DNA from 3 places in the Serratia sp. UGAL515B_01 genome. Region 1 is predicted to be linked to each of the others. Evidence: predicted binding sites of a transcription regulator. Region 1 holds the regulator's gene; each other region holds the start of a gene.
The links. The regulator ArgR, encoded in region 1, controls arginine synthesis, uptake and breakdown. The targets are predictions, from matches to a motif close to ANTGAATAAAAATACANT.
Positions count from the first base shown of each region.

Region 2: a site for ArgR is predicted at 1,282-1,299, ahead of argA (amino-acid N-acetyltransferase). Genes of this name have one in related genera too.
Region 3: a site for ArgR is predicted at 1,770-1,787, ahead of argC (N-acetyl-gamma-glutamyl-phosphate reductase). Genes of this name have one in related genera too.

Region 1 is NZ_CP109901.1:127,294-130,561, reverse strand. Features, by position in the region: gene mdh (malate dehydrogenase) at 1-698, opposite strand, end outside; gene argR (transcriptional regulator ArgR) at 1,167-1,637, shown strand; gene mpl (UDP-N-acetylmuramate:L-alanyl-gamma-D-glutamyl-meso-diaminopimelate ligase) at 2,165-3,268, opposite strand, start outside.
Region 2 is NZ_CP109901.1:2,704,974-2,708,241, reverse strand. Features, by position in the region: gene argA (amino-acid N-acetyltransferase) at 1-1,248, opposite strand, end outside; gene amiC (N-acetylmuramoyl-L-alanine amidase AmiC) at 1,620-2,870, shown strand; tRNA gene OK023_RS12150 (tRNA-Met) at 2,966-3,042, opposite strand; tRNA gene OK023_RS12145 (tRNA-Met) at 3,107-3,183, opposite strand; tRNA gene OK023_RS12140 (tRNA-Met) at 3,242-3,268, opposite strand, start outside.
Region 3 is NZ_CP109901.1:3,746,312-3,749,579, forward strand. Features, by position in the region: gene argB (acetylglutamate kinase) at 1-526, opposite strand, end outside; gene argC (N-acetyl-gamma-glutamyl-phosphate reductase) at 619-1,623, opposite strand; gene argE (acetylornithine deacetylase) at 1,840-2,985, shown strand.

The sequences.
Region 1 (3,268 bases):
CGCGCGGCCGCCTGCCCCATAGATAACGTTGCTGATCCCCCTCCTGCTTTGGCCTCAACCACTTCGGTACCCGCGTTCTGGATACGCTTGGTTAAATCGACCACTTCCTGCTCAGTAAAGTTGACACCGGGTATCTGTGAAAGCAACGGCAGAATCGTCACACCAGAATGACCACCGATGACTGGCACATCCAATTCTTCCGGCTGTTTGCCTTTTAGCTCGGCCACGAAGGTGTTAGAACGAATGATATCCAGTGAGGTTACACCAAACAGCTTGTTCTTGTCGTAAACGCCCGCTTTCTTCAATACTTCGGCAGCAATAGCAACGGTGGTATTTACAGGGTTAGTGATGATACCGATGCACGCTTTAGGACAAGTTTTAGCCACCTGTTCGATCAGATTACGTACGATACCGGCGTTTACGTTAAACAGATCTGAGCGATCCATACCTGGCTTACGGGCGACACCTGCAGAGATCAACACCACATCTGCACCGTGCAACGCTGGGGTAGCATCTTCTCCGCTGAACCCTTTGATTTTAACCGCAGTTGGGATATGACTTAGGTCAACGGCAACCCCTGGGGTAACAGGAGCAATGTCGTAGAGGGAGAGTTCTGAACCTGAAGGAAGCTGGGTCTTGAGTAGAAGAGCGAGGGCTTGGCCAATACCGCCAGCAGCACCGAGAACTGCAACTTTCATCCTATACTCCTTTATTATTTCAAATATAAAAGCGCCGTGAAATTTATGGATTCGGACCTTAATTTATCACACCTTTAAAAACAACCTATTAACAGTCCATTTTAGATCTGGCGCAATAAAATGGCCGATTTCGCTGCCATTCTAGATTAATTAGCTCATGCATTAACGATATAGCGCACATTAATCGAAAACAGTAAAAAGTTCTTCACAGTCACGTTAACCGACAAGTTACATTACACCGTTACATAACATCAGAACAATATCATTTTAACAACATTTTATTTACTAGAAAACCGCACCACCTACTTGATTAAAAAGCATATTCGTCAATTCGTGATTTTGTTAATATAGCTTTTTATACGTACAATCCGTGCCATTTATTTGTCCAACACCACCCTGTGTTGCATAAAAATGCATGCATATGCATAATAATGAGCAACTTTGTCAACATTCATTCCACGGTGCAAAATGCGAAATCACGCAAAGCAGGAAGACCTGATCAAAGCGTTCAAAGCGTTGTTGAAAGAGGAAAAGTTCAGCTCTCAGGGTGAGATCGTTTCGGCGCTACAAGAAGAAGGTTTTGAAAATATCAACCAATCCAAGGTATCACGCATGCTTACCAAATTTGGTGCCGTCCGCACGCGTAATGCCAAAATGGAAATGGTGTACTGTCTTCCAGCCGAACTTGGTGTGCCTACCACCACCAGCCCACTCAAAAATCTCGTGCTGGATGTCGACCATAACGATGCGGTGGTCGTGATCCATACTAGCCCCGGAGCAGCACAACTCATTGCTCGCCTGCTAGACTCGCTGGGCAAATCAGAGGGTATCCTTGGTACGATTGCAGGTGACGATACCATTTTTGTCACGCCAGCCAGTGCATTTACTGCGCGACAACTCTTCGAAGCCATTCTCGCCCTGTTTGAGCAGGAGCTTTGATTAAGTATGCCAATAACTTGCAAGAATGGCTGACAAAATTAGCCGATAGCAGCATGAGCAGAGTATCTTGGACAAGGCAGTAAGAGTCTTGGGTATAAATCAGTAAATCTTGTGGATTTAAAATAAATGGAGGATTGGGATAAATATTCCAGTCTATAAAATGAATCAATAAATTTTGATGATGCTCCACAAGGGCCATGCTGCAAATAACCACTCATCCTGCACATAAAGTTGCGCCAAAATTTAAGACGTAACCTCCAGTCAGTCTTTTGAAATAAGCCCCGGAAAATGTTCCTTAACCGCATGCAAGGGCCACAGCCAAGTCCTGACCAGAAAGCCAGGACTTGGGGTAAATGACAATCTGTCTTTTTTATCCGAGGTACTTGACCTGACACACCAAAAAGGTTGTCCAGCTGAACAAAATCTCGTTCAAACAAGGGCCCTGAAAGTTTTTCGCCAACTTGCTCCGCGGAGCCACTACCAGTATCTGAAAAGAACACATTACAGGGATTGAATGAGCGATTAAATCAGTACGTTTCTTTCGGTTCAGCCTTGTTAGCCAAGGCGACGAGTAGCTTGTCATGAATACCGCCAAAGCCACCATTACTCATAACCAAAATGTGATCGCCCGGTTGCGCTACTTTCACAATCATTTCTACTAGCACATTGAGGTCGGCACTCCAGTGTGCGGGTTGCACACATGCGTCGGCGACTTCAGTAACCTGCCAAGGAATATGGTGGGGCTGGAACAAGAAAACTTCGTCAGCTCGTCCAAGTGAAGGAGCCAATTCGTTTTTACTGATCCCCATTTTCATGGTGTTTGAACGGGGTTCCAACACGGCCAGAATGCGCGCAGTCCCCCCAACCTTTCCACGCAGCGCAGCCAGCGTTGCCAAAATAGCGGTAGGATGATGGGCAAAATCATCATATACCGTCACACCATGAGCCTCACCACGTAACTCCAAGCGACGACGAGCGTTTATAAAATCACCCAATGCTCGGCAGGCGTCTGCTGGTTGTACGCCAACATGGCGTGCGGCCACGATAGCCATCAAGCCATTATGCATGTTGTGTTCACCAACCAGATTCCAATTAACTTCACCCACGTTATTACCGTCAAGGTAGACTTCATAATGGCTTGCATCCGCTGTCATCTTCTGTGCACGCCAAGTCCCTTCGTCACCAATCCACTCTTGTTCACTCCAACATCCCATTGCCATCACCTGCTTAAGATGTGCATCGTTTTCCGGCAGAATAATCTTTCCTTTGCCCGGCACCAGGCGCACCAGATGGTGAAACTGTTTCTGGATCGCTTTCAGGTCGTCAAAAATATCAGCATGGTCGAACTCCAGATTGTTCATAATCAGCGTGCGCGGACTGTAATGAACGAATTTTGATCGCTTATCGAAGAAAGCACAGTCGTACTCGTCTGCTTCAATAACAAAAAATGGACTATTGCCGAGACGGGCAGAAACATCAAAATTGCCCGGTACGCCACCAATCAAAAACCCTGGCTGATAACCACAAGCTTCGAGTATCCAGGTTACCATACCGGCAGTCGTTGTTTTTCCATGTGTTCCAGCAACCGCCAGTACCCAACGATCATGCAGTACATAATCATGCAACCATTG
Region 2 (3,268 bases), 1.6 Mb from region 1:
TTCTGCAGGTGAAAAACCTCGCTCTTGAAACCAGTGAATGCTACTGGTCGTCAATACGAACAGTTTCTGCAGCCCCATTTGGCGAGCTTGGCTTTCTACGCGCTGCAATAGCATTTCTCCGCGCGATGAACTGCGGTAATCAGGGTGAACAGCCACACAGGCCATCTCGCCAATCTTCTCTTCCGGGAACGGGTAGAGTGCTGCACAGGCAATGGTCAGGTTATCGCGCTCGATAATCGTGAACTTGTCGATTTCCATTTCCAGTTGTTCGCGCGAGCGGCGTACCAAAATACCTTGTTGCTCGAGGGGACTGATTAACTCGAGTATCCCACCGATATCGTTGATCGTCGCGCGGCGAACCTGCTCGGCGCTTTCCATAACGATCTGAGTACCGATACCATCACGCGAGAATAGCTCTTGTACTAAAGAGCCATCTTTCTGGTAGCTGAGCAGGTGGCTGCGGCGCACCCCGCTGCGGCACGCTTTTACTGCCCCACGTAGAAATCTCACTGTACCGGAATAGTAGTCGCCAGACTCTTCCAGTTGATCGATTCGTTTTTGTGCGTCGTTGGGGAACATTTCGGGAATGATATTGCCTTCCTCGTCAGTGACCCCTTGTGATGAGCAAAAACCAATCATCTTCTCTGCTTTCAGTTTGATCGCCAATTGGGTAGCAACCTCTTCCGAAGTTAGGTTAAAACTTTCACCAGTGACCGATACGGCCACCGGGCCAATCAGCACGATGGCATTGCTGTCTAACTGACGATGGATCGCTTCTTCATCGATGCGACGGATACGGCCGCTGTGGCAATAATCGATGCCTTCATCTACACCCAATGGTTGAGCAATAATAAAGTTGCCGCTAACCACGTTGATATGAGCACCTTGCAACGGGGTATTGTTCAGACTCATTGACAGCCGTGCGGTAATATCCAGCTGTAACAGCCCAGCAGCCTGTTTGACTAGCTCCAAGGTGGCGGCGTCGGTGACACGAGTATGCTTATGGTAAATTGGCTGGTACTTATGCAGTGCAATGTTGTTATCAATCTGTGGCCTTGCACCGTATACCACCACTAAACGGATACCCAGGCTGTGTAACAACCCGATATCGTTGACGATGTTGGAAAAATTCTCATGCTCGATGGCTTCACCACCCAACATGACGACAAATGTCTTGCCACGGTGGGCATTGATATAGGGAACTGAGTGACGGAATCCTTGGACCAGCTCTGTACTACGCTCCTTCACGGCATATCCTCTTTTGCATATTTATACGGTATTTATGTATTTTTATTCTTTTGTTGCTAAAAAGGCAAGCGGGAAGTGATGCTAATCTATTTGCTGAGAAGGTTATGCTGGTCATACTTCAAGTTACCTGGACGTTGACTGCGCGCGGTTACTCTGCCCGTCCATAGAGCTTGCCCTTCGGGAGCAGCACAGGCACTGTTCAAAAACGCATTGCGTTTTTGTCATGTAACTCGCGCTATTTCGAGTATAAATAATTAATAAATTGAAAAATCATAAAATGATTTTCTAATGACAGCGCCGTAGGGATTCGTTAAAGTTTTCCATTCTCATTTCTTTGGTGTTTTTATAATCTTTACCGTTGCTGGAGCTGCATGTCTAACGCCGATCACAATCTGGGGCGCCGCCGGTTTTTGCAAGGGGTAGCCGCAACCTGGTTGCTAAGTGTGAGCCGCGTCGGGTTCGCTGCGGCTTCCCATGTGATTGCCGTACGCGTTTGGCCCTCTTCAACCTATACCCGGGTAACGCTGGAATCCAATGTTCCACTCAAATACAAACAGTTTGCTCTGACTAATCCAGACCGCATTGTCGTCGATGTGGAAGGCGTTCAGCTCAACAGTGTGCTCAAAGGAATTGCCGGGAAGGTTCGTAAGGAAGACCCTTATCTGAAACAGGCTCGAGTCGGCCAGTTTGATAAAAATACCGTTAGGTTGGTACTGGAACTCAAGCAAGCGGTGAGTCCGAATATGTTTACCCTGAAGCCGGTTTCTGAATATCGCAACCGTTTGGTGGTGGATCTTTATCCTGCTAATAGGCAATCCGGTGAAGACTATGATCCATTATTGGCGTTATTAGAGGATTATAACCAAGGCGAGCTGGAGCGTTCGTTACCATCTGAAGTACCGCAGGCAGGTAAAGCGGGGCGCGATCGACCTATCGTTATCATGCTTGATCCTGGGCATGGAGGTGAAGACCCTGGCGCTATCGGTAAAAATAAAACGCGAGAAAAAGATATCGTATTGCAGATTGCTCGTCGTCTAAGCGCGCTCATAAAGCGTGAGCCAAACATGAAAGTCTTTATGACGCGTAATGAAGATGTGTTTATCCCGCTTAAAGTTCGTGTTGCCAAAGCGCGTAAGCAGCGGGCTGATTTGTTTGTCTCGATCCACGCTGATGCCTTTACCAGCCGTTCGGCAAGGGGCTCTTCTGTCTTTGCTCTGTCAACCAAGGGGGCAACCAGCAATGCTGCCAAGTTTCTGGCTCAGACCCAAAATGCTGCTGATGAAATTGGTGGGGTTAGCAGAAGTGGCGATCGCTATCTTGATCACACCATGTTTGATCTGCTTCAGACAGCAACAATTAATGACAGTCTGAAGTTTGGTAAGGAAGTGCTGAGCAGAATGGGTAAAATAAACCGTTTGCACAAAAATCTTGTCGATCAGGCAGGTTTTGCAGTGTTAAAGGCACCAGATATCCCATCAATTCTGGTAGAAACCGCATTTATTAGCAATATTGAAGAAGAACGAAAGCTGCGAACCAGCCATTTCCAGCAGCAGGTAGCCGAATCAATTCTAGCAGGGATTAAAGCCTATTTTGCCAATGGTGGAGCACAGGCACGTAGGTAAAACAGATTGTGATATAAGGAAGTGTTAAGGCAGCGACAGGGAATTTCAGATACAAAAAAACACCCGCTAAGGTGTTTATCTGTGTCTATCAAGTTTGGTTGCGGAGGCCGGATTTGAACCGACGACCTTCGGGTTATGAGCCCGACGAGCTACCAGGCTGCTCCACCCCGCGTCCGTCTTGATACTGGCATTATTGAGACTCCAACCTTGCATATGATACTGCTTATAGTATCGGTTGGTTGCGGAGGCCGGATTTGAACCGACGACCTTCGGGTTATGAGCCCGACGAGCTACCAGGCTGCTCCACCCCGCGTCCGTATAACACCTTTTATCGAATCCAACTTTTTATCTGATACTACTTTAGTATCGATTGGTTGCGGAGGCCGGATTTGAACCGA
Region 3 (3,268 bases), 600 kb from region 1:
TCAAATCCGCCCCCAGCGTGGCGGCCAATGCCGTCGCGGCCTGATCGGCGTTCACGTTCATCAGTTGACCTTCGGCGGTAATGCCGATGGAACTGATCACAGGTAGATAACCGGCAGCCAACAGGGTATTGAGCAGTGCCGGAGAACCTGGTTGCGCATTACCGACGTGGCCTAGCTCGGGATCCAACGGCGTAACAATAGCACTCCCACCGTCAGCCAGGCAGAGCCCAACCGCATCGATTTTATGTTTTACAGCCCACGCCAATAGGGTTTTATTCGCCGTACCCGCTAAGGCACCCGTTATGATGTCGATCTGATCGGCAGGTGTAACCCGCAGACCGTTTTTCTTGACGACCGGCAGGGAAAGCTTGTTCATTAACTCGTCCACCACGCAACCGCCACCGTGCACGATCACCAACGGCCGCTGATGTGCTTGGCGATAGACATCCAGCGCGGAAAACAAGCGCTCCAGCGCTTCTTCACTGTCCAGAAGCACGCCACCCAACTTGATAATTAATGGATTCATTGCTGTTTTACTCACACTTGCCAACTCTCTTTCAAGCTACCGCATGTCACCGGTTAGCGCATCATTGCAGCTTGAAATCTGTTGGGCAGACCTTAGATTAATGACTGGGTTTCCGAGAACCCAAAACGGATATTCAGGCACTGAACCGCCTGAGCAGCCGCCCCTTTCAATAGATTGTCTTCAGCAGCCACCGCAATCAGGTGTTCGCCTTGCACGGCAAAACCGATATCACAGAATGGTAGGCCCACCACCGATTTCAGTGCTGGAATACCTTTTTCATATAGCCGTACCAGCGGCTTGTCGTCATAAGCCGCACGATACGCCGCAGCCACATCCTGCTCGGTAACACCGGTTTGCAGACGGCAGGTGATGGTTTCCAAAATACCACGCGAAAAATTACCCAGATGAGGGGTAAAAATGACCGGTACGCCGAGATGGGCAGCAATTTCCGGTTGATGACGGTGGTTGAAAAGGCCGTAAGGCTGAAGGCTGACCTCACAAAAGCTGGTGGTAATACTCGCTTTACGCCCGGCACCACTCACACCGCTGACGGCATTGATGACTGGCCATTGATTCAGATCCAACAGCTGCTTATCGAGTAGGGGTTTCAACGCCAGTTGTGCCGCCGTTGGGTAACAGCCCGGCACAGCAATCAGTTGAGCCTGGCGGATCCTTTCACTCTGCCATTCCGCCAAGCCATATGCCGCTTTTGCCAACCAATCCGCATGCTGGTGTTTAAAGCCATAATATTGGCTATAAAAATCAATATCCTGAACGCGGAAAGCACCTGAAAGATCGAACACCACACAGCCGGCCGCCAAAAAAGCAGGGGCGATGTCATGGCTGACTTCATGTGCGGTCGCAAGGAATACAACATCGATGCCTTTAGCCGCTTCAGCAACGTCAACCAGTGGTTGCAAAGGCAGATCGACGACACCTTTTAATTGAGGATGCAGGTCAGAAAGTAATTTTCCTGCATCTGTGCTTTGCGCTGAAACCGCTAAAGCGGTTATGTTCATATGTGGGTGGCGATTCAGGTAAGCCGTAAGCTCTGCTCCAGCATAACCGCTGGCACCAACAATCAGCGTATTCAACATGTGGCTTTTCACCTTCTTGGCTAGCAATCAGAGTCTCTGGCGACCCAGGTAATGGGGCTTGGTCGCGTTGTTGCGCGGTTCACCCACGTGGTAGAGCGTTGATGTTTTTCGACACACATGGGCATATTTCCCTTACGCTCTTGTTTACTGTATTTTTATTCAAAATAAATGCATGAATATTGATACTATCCTAACCAAAGGCTGTCAACAGTGAAGATGAAATTACCTCCATTTATTGAGTTGTACCGGGCATTGATCGAGACAAAATCGATCAGTGCCACCGATGGTGCCCTCGATCAGAGTAATGAAGCATTAATCAACTTGCTGGCTGGCTGGTTCCACGATTTGGGGTTTCGCGTCGACGTCCAACCCGTGCCAGGCACCCGCAATAAATTCAACCTGCTGGCAAGCATCGGTGAAGGCAGCGGTGGCCTGTTGCTGGCAGGCCATACCGATACGGTACCCTACGATGAAGGCCGCTGGACACGAGATCCCTTTACCCTGACTGAGCACGACAACAAGCTATATGGATTGGGTACCGCTGACATGAAAGGCTTCTTTGCCTTTATCCTGGACGTAGTACGCGATATCGATGCCAGCAAACTGACCAAGCCACTGTATATTTTGGCAACAGCAGATGAAGAAACGACGATGGCTGGCGCACGTTACTTCGCAGCGTCTAACAAAGTTCGCCCGGATTTTGCCATTATTGGTGAACCCACTTCCTTGAAGCCGGTACGCGCACACAAAGGGCATATCTCCAATGCAATCCGTATCGTCGGCAAATCAGGGCATTCGAGCGATCCGGCCCGTGGAGTCAACGCGATCGACCTGATGCATGAATCCATCGGTCATCTGATGGAATTGCGTAAGACGCTACAAGAGCGCTACAACAACCCGGCGTTCGCTGTCCCCTATCCAACCATGAACTTCGGCCATATCAGCGGCGGTGATGCCGCTAACCGCATCTGCGCCTGCTGTGAGTTGCATATGGATATCCGCCCACTGCCAGGCATGACGCTGGATAACATCAACGAACTGTTACATGAAGCACTGGCACCTGTTAGCCAGCGTTGGCCGGGACGTTTGTCGATCGATGAACTGCATCCGCCAATCCCTGGTTACGAATGCCCAACCGATCATCATATGGTGGCCGTGATCGAAAAACTGCTGGGTTCACGCACCGAGGTTGTTAACTACTGCACTGAAGCACCATTTATCCAAGAAGTCTGTCCGACGCTGGTTCTAGGCCCGGGCTCGATCAACCAAGCGCATCAACCCGATGAGTATCTCGATACCGCGTTTATTGAGCCGACGCGCAAGCTATTGGGGCAGCTGGTCGACCATTTTTGCCAGCAATAAATCCTGAGTACAGGTAGGGGGATGGCTTATCGTTTCTCTACCTCCTAACAAGTAGGCAATGAGGCTAATAAGCCAGACTGATAATCAACGTTCCGTAATTAAATTTCAGAAAATTCGCTGAATTTGATGTTTTTTTGCTAAAAATAGTGTCAATTGATAATTGGACAGGAACGTGGCTGGAAAAACAGTCGGTCTTTGCCAGACACGTGAAATTTACTTACAAGATGAGAAATCATGTACTCACGGCTTTCAGGTGGTGGTGAGCAGCAGCACCACCACCCGG